2 regions of the Erythrobacter sp. Alg231-14 genome follow, and region 2 is predicted to be linked to the other one. Evidence: predicted binding sites of a transcription regulator. Region 2 holds the regulator's gene; the other holds the start of a gene.
What was found. The regulator LexA, encoded in region 2, represses DNA repair genes until DNA is damaged. The targets are predictions, from matches to a motif close to GTTCCNCNCTTGTTCT.

Region 1: the regulator LexA is predicted to act here: its motif matches at 1,706-1,721, upstream of BQ8290_RS10580 (ribonucleoside-diphosphate reductase subunit alpha).

What each region holds. Positions count from the first base shown of each region.
Region 1 covers NZ_LT702999.1:2,209,813-2,213,147, forward strand. The annotation lists gene BQ8290_RS10570 (alpha/beta fold hydrolase) at 64-972, shown strand; gene BQ8290_RS10575 (hypothetical protein) at 969-1,268, opposite strand; gene BQ8290_RS15185 (hypothetical protein) at 1,531-1,683, shown strand; gene BQ8290_RS10580 (ribonucleoside-diphosphate reductase subunit alpha) at 1,804-3,335, shown strand, end outside.
Region 2 covers NZ_LT702999.1:2,473,746-2,477,080, reverse strand. The annotation lists gene BQ8290_RS11820 (molybdopterin-binding protein) at 1-1,075, shown strand, start outside; gene lexA (transcriptional repressor LexA) at 1,287-1,988, shown strand; gene BQ8290_RS11810 (ComEC/Rec2 family competence protein) at 2,029-3,335, opposite strand, start outside.

The DNA.
Region 1 (3,335 bases), 260 kb from region 2:
AACCGGCTTTTGTCGCGATCGGGAAATTCAAGCCCCGCAAAGAGGGCGAGTGAGGAGCTATCAATGCCGCATATCAATGCGAACGGAATGTCGCTGTTTTACGACGATCATGGCAACCCAGAACACGAAGTGATCGTATTGGTTATGGGCCTTGGCGCTCAAATGACCATGTGGCCCCAGGATTTTGTCGATGCCTTGGTGGCAAAAGGGTATCGTGTCATTCGGTTCGACAATCGAGACATCGGACTTTCAGAGAAATTGGAAGGCGCACGTGCGCCGGGATTGGCATGGCAAGTGATCCGGAAACGGATCGGCTGGCCGGCTAAGGTTCCCTATTCCTTGCGCGATATGGCCGACGATGCGGCGGCGTTGATTGAGGTATTGGGCATTGGTCAGGCGCATGTCGTTGGCGCATCGATGGGCGGCATGATCGCGCAATTGATGGCCGTGAACCATGCGGACAAATTGCTGTCGCTGACATCTATCATGTCGACCACCGGCAATCCTAAACTGCCACAGGCCGATAAGGCCGCGATGGAGGTTTTGATCGCGCCCCTCAATTCAATGGATGAGGACAGCTTGGTGGAGCGCGGCATCGAAATTGCGCATCACATTGGCAGCCCCGGATATCGCCCCGACCCCGAAGCGTTGCGGGCGCGTGTGTTGAGCGGGGTTCAGCGCAGCGTCTATCCCGCCGGCCTTCCGCGACAGCTTGCAGCGATCATCGACGACGGTGATCGCACCGCCCGGTTAACCCGGATCACAACGCCGACTTTGGTGTTGCACGGCGAAGCGGACCCTCTGGTTAAGTTGGATGCGGGCAAGGCGACGGCGGAACACATTCCTGGCGCGAAATTGGTTACGATTCCGGGTTGGGGGCATGATCTACCGGTTGATTTGGTCAATCGGCTTGCCGATGAAATCACCTTGCATGCGAAGGCCGCTCGCGCGACCGCACCGGTCGCCGCTTAGTCCAACGCATCGCTTTGCGATGACAGATCGTTGTCGGGTTGGGCGGCGCGCATTTCTGTGCGTCGCCGGTCCAACATTGGATGTAAGATAGCCCACCACGCTGTGTTCCACACCGCGGATGCAATCCACGAATCGCGATCGGTGACATAGGGCACTTTCGGAATTGGTATTTGTGGCATCCAAGCTGCGATTGAGATCACAAACCAAATGGCTCCGGCCAAGGCGATTCGCCGTTCATGGCGATCGGCAAAGTGGATCGCTTTGCTTAACGCTGCTTCCACAACGGTTTTGAACATCGCCCGATCCTCCCATCCGATCACGCGCGCAACATAATTGCGGCAAATGAGACAAAAGATTCTCAGATTGATTCACATGATTCAATCACCAAATTTTTCTTCACAGATTCACTTTGGGGCTTGCGCAGGTGACGACTCAAGCTTTGACCACGCGTCGCGGTGGTGCAGTCGACTAACACACCGGCAATTTCAGCAGAAATAGGGTTAATCACCCGTTGACCGGATTCGACAGGTGATTCATGATCTAGTGGTTAGGTTCGGGATGAACCCCCAAATCGTTGTAATCGACCCCGTGCTCCAACGTGAACTGCGTGGCATGATCGGGGGAGGATTCACCGAAGAATTGGGCGGCAAACACCGAGTTGAGGAAGCATCGGCGGGCAAACTCGTAGGCCTTTTGGGCAAAATCGGGTGATAATCTGTCGATATAGGGATGCGGAACAGAATCGGAACACTGACGTTTTTCAGCTATAGAGAAACGAGAAACACGATTCGCGAAGCAGACCACGATGCAAAGAAGGCAAACGGGGCGACAATGGAATTCAAAGCGAGTGATGAAGTGTTGAGCGATTCTGGGACTGGCTCCGACACTGGGGAGGTCTCAACCTCAAACGAGAAGGCCGTAGCGATGGAAAAGTCTGACATGGGGAGCGAACAACTTATCGCGACCAAAGGCGCAGAGGCGCTGGGCAATGCCATGACAGCGGCTGCGAAAGAACAAGCGGCACCCGACAGCAAGAAAGTGAACGATCGTCGTTTCACGATCGAAACCGACGCGTCGCGCGATGCCAACCTCACCGAATTTGGTAAGGAAACGCTCGAGGATCGCTACCTCCTGCCAGGTGAATCCTATCAGGATTTGTTTGCTCGCGTTGCCGACGCTTATTCCGACGATCAAGATCACGCCCAACGCATCTATGATTACATCTCGCGCCTTTGGTTTATGCCAGCGACGCCGGTCCTTTCGAATGGCGGCACATCGCGCGGTCTCCCGATCAGCTGCTATCTCAATTCTGTCTCTGACAGTTTGAATGGCATTGTTGATACCTGGAACGAGAATGTCTGGTTGGCGTCAAAAGGCGGCGGCATTGGCACCTATTGGGGCAATGTTCGCGGTATTGGCGAACCTGTTGGCTTGAATGGCAAGACCAGCGGCATCATTCCGTTTGTGCGTGTAATGGATTCGCTGACATTGGCCATTTCGCAAGGATCGCTGCGTCGCGGTTCGGCCGCGTGTTATTTGGATGTGTCGCACCCAGAGATCGAAGAGTTCCTCGAAATCCGCAAACCGTCGGGTGACTTCAACCGCAAAGCGTTGAACTTGCATCACGGCGTATTGTTGACCGATGATTTCATGGAAGCGGTTCGCGATGGCGCCGAATTTGAGCTGAAATCGCCCAAGACTGGCGAAGTGCGCGGCAGTGTCGATGCGCGTTCGCTCTTCCAAAAATTGGTCGAGACGCGGCTTGCCACCGGTGAACCCTATATTGTGTTCAACGACACCGTGAACCGGATGATGCCAAAACATCACCGCGAATTGGGATTGAAGGTTTCAACCTCAAACCTGTGCAGCGAAATCACATTGCCGACCGGCATTGATCACCTTGGCAATGACCGCACAGCTGTGTGCTGCTTGTCCTCGCTAAACCTAGAAAAGTGGGATGAGTGGAACGGCGATAAGCAATTTATCGAGGACGTGATGCGTTTCCTCGACAATGTCCTTCAGGATTATATTGATCGTGCGCCTGACGAAATGGCGCGCGCGAAATATTCGGCAGAGCGGGAACGCTCGGTCGGATTGGGCGTGATGGGCTTCCACTCATTCCTGCAATCCAAAGGGTTGGGCTTTGAAAGCGCGATGGCGAAAGCGTTGAACCTGAAAATGTTCAAGCACATTCAGGCCAAAGCATCCGAAGCGTCGATGTTGCTCGCACAGGAACGTGGGCCGTGCCCCGATGCCGCCGATATGGGCGCGATGGAGCGGTTCAGTTGTAAGATGGCGATTGCGCCAACCGCGTCGATTTCGATCATTTGCGGCGGCACGTCTGCGTGTATCGAACCGATCCC
Region 2 (3,335 bases):
GGCCGCCGACCTATCGGCGATGGATGGCTACGCCATTTGCGGTGATGGTGCATCCGGCGCCAAAGGCACATGGACATTGGTCGGCGAAAGCCGCGCTGGGTTGCCATTCGACGGCGCATTGAAGGATGGTCAGTGCGTTCGGATATCAACCGGCGCCCATGTCCCACCCAGTGGTATCAGCGTTCTGATCCAAGAAAACGCCCACGTTGATGGCGATACAATCTCCCTCGCCCCCGATGAGCAAGCACCCGAAGACGGTCGACACATCCGCAAAGCCGGGTTCGACTTCACCAAGGGTCAAACGATCTTGGGCAAAGGGACACGAATGGGCCCGGCGCAAATTGCCCTCGCTCTGTCTGCTGGCCACGACACCATCCTGCATCGCGAGAAGCCCTACACCTCTGTCTTAGACAGCGGTTCGGAGCTGACGCAATTCGCGGCAGATTGCCAACCGCATCAGATCCCGGCCAGCAATGGGGCGATGATCGCCGCCATGTTGCAACCCTTCACAGGGCTCGTCGAGAATCTAGGCCCCGTTCCAGACGATATGGATGCACTTGCCGCCGCATTGGACAAGGCTGACGGACACATACTGATCACGTCAGGGGGCGCATCCGTCGGCGATCACGATCTCATGCAGGCCGCATTGAAGGCGTGGGGCGCTGAGATCGATTTTTGGAAAGTCGGGATTAAACCCGGCAAGCCGTTGATGGTCGCGACGCGAGGGAAAGGGGATGAAAGGCAAGTCATACTGGGCTTACCGGGCAATCCTGTTTCCAGCTTTGTCACTGCATTCCTATTCGCTTTGCCTTTGGTGAAAGCGGCCATTGGCGACCCTGAGCCGTTGCCAAAGCCGACCTATGTGAAATCTGCCGAGGCACTGCCCGCGGTGGGAACCCGCAGAGAGTTCCTGCGCGGCGTGTGCGATGGCGCAACCGTCAAACGCGCGGCGTCGCAGGATTCGAGCGCCCTGCTCGCCCTGGCATCATCCAATTGCCTAATAGATCGACCCGCCGGGTCAGATGCGGTCGCGATCGGACAGCTTGTTCCCATCTTTCATCTTGAGAATGGCTGAATTGCGCGGTTTTACGCATTTCACCCGCTTGACTTAACTCCGTAAGTTGCCTAATTGTTCTGTATTCGTTCACCATATCGGTGCGCGATCAATGCTTCGAACGCATCGTTATTCTGGTCTGTGATCGGGCGATGCCTCTGGGGGTGACAGAGTTTGGCACCGGGTCTGTGTAATAAAACAGGCTGTGCGGTGCGCCTTAGGGAGTTTGCTGATGTTAACGGCAAAGCAACACGAATTGATCCGCTTCATTCAAGAGCGGTTGGAAGACACTGGCATCTCGCCAAGTTTCGAAGAAATGAAAGAGGCGCTCGATCTAAAGAGCAAATCGGGCGTTCACCGCTTAATCTCGGCTTTGGAAGAGCGTGGATTTATCCGACGTTTGCCAAACCGTGCCCGCGCTTTGGAAGTGATCAAACAACCCGAAGACGCGACCCCTGCACCACGAGCAAGCCAACCGGTAACGTTGGCGGCAAACGATGCGGTGCCTGCGGCGGTCCGTCCGAAAGTGGCAGCCCCCGAACCGGCGAACGACGTCATTGAAATTCCCCTTCATGGTCGCATCGCGGCCGGTGCTCCGATTGAGGCGTTGGAGGGACAAAGCTCTCTTCCTGTGCCTGCGGCATTGTTGGGACCGGGCGAACATTATGCGCTTGAGGTGTCGGGCGATTCCATGGTCGAAGCCGGTATTTTCGATGGTGACTTTGCGCTTGTTCGTCGCACCGACAATGCACGCGACGGAGAGATCGTCGTTGCGCTTGTTCGCGGCGAGGAAGCCACATTGAAATATCTGCACAAAGACAGCGGCATGGTCCGCCTTGATCCTGCGAATGCGGCTTATGACCCACAGGTCTACGGTGCAGAGGAAGTCCAAGTGCAAGGTAAGCTTGCCGGTCTGTTGCGACGCTACCATTAAGGGTTGGAGTTGAGCCGGGGACGATCGGCGTCACTGCACGTCAATCGTCCCCGCCCAACCACCATCCATGCTCGCCCTGCCCCGTGGCGACCGACGTGATCTCTTGATTGGCGAGGTCGATAGACAATCCGCCGCTTTGTTCCAGCATATTGCGGTCCGCTTTCAACCAACGCGGTGCACACGAATAGGGCAGATATCGATCAGCAACAACGATGTCCGCCCGCTCACACGCAGCGGCTAAAGCGCGTTCTTCCACCAATTCGCGATTGCGCGCGAGTAAGAGCGACCATTGTCGCCCTCCCCGATCCAGCGTGATGACGCAAAATTCGGTTGAACATTGTGCTCCTTCCCAATCCGCCATCGGCAAAGGATCGCTGGTAACACTCGACATTTCGAGCAGATTGTCGCGCGAATAGGATGATCTGCTGTCCCGCAAGGAAAGCAATCGGCGGCTGCCATCTTCATCCGTCATTGTGATACCGACATGGCGTCCTTCGCGTCCGATCAAAACATCTGGAATAGGCGTCATCATCAACATGCCGGTCGCGATCACCGCTGGTACAAAGCCAAGCAATCTTGCCCTTCCATTCCAAAGCGCGAGCCACAATCCGCCCAACACGAATAGGCCGATTGTTACCGTGCTCATTTGCGGCATCAATTTGACCGCACCGGGTTGCGCCGACGTGAAATGTGCAATGCCCAGCAACATGTTGAGTGATGCTTCCACCACCCACCAAAACGGTTTGCCCAACCCAATCAAATCAAACGCCAATGCAACAGCGATAAGAGGCATCGATATGAAGGTAACCAAGGGGATCGCGATGACATTGGCCAAAGCGCCGTAAAGCCCCGCGCGGTGAAAGTGGAACAGCACAACGGGCATCAACGCAATTTCAATCACCAACCCAGTCACGAACAACATAAAGATATTGCGACCGGTGCGATGGAACCACGGCTCCTCGCGCGGGGCGAGGAAGGCTTTCACTGGGCCGCTCGTATGCAAAGCGACAATCGCGAGAACGGCAGAGAAACTCATTTGGAAACTGGGCCCAACGACGCTTTCGGGCCATAACATCAGGACGAAGATCGCCGCGACTGCCACCATGCGCAGAGACAAAGCATCGCGCCCCATGGCCAGAGCGATAAGCACAAGCATTGCGGCCACACAGCTGCGCACGGTCGGCACTTGGGCCCCGGTCAATAGAGTGTATCCAATTCCCGCCAACGCACCCGCAGCGGCGGCCAAGACTGGCAATCGCACCCGCAAAGCAAGGCTGGGAAACAAAGCCAACAATTTGATCGCCACGAAATACACAGCCGCGATAACCGCGCTAACATGAAGCCCGC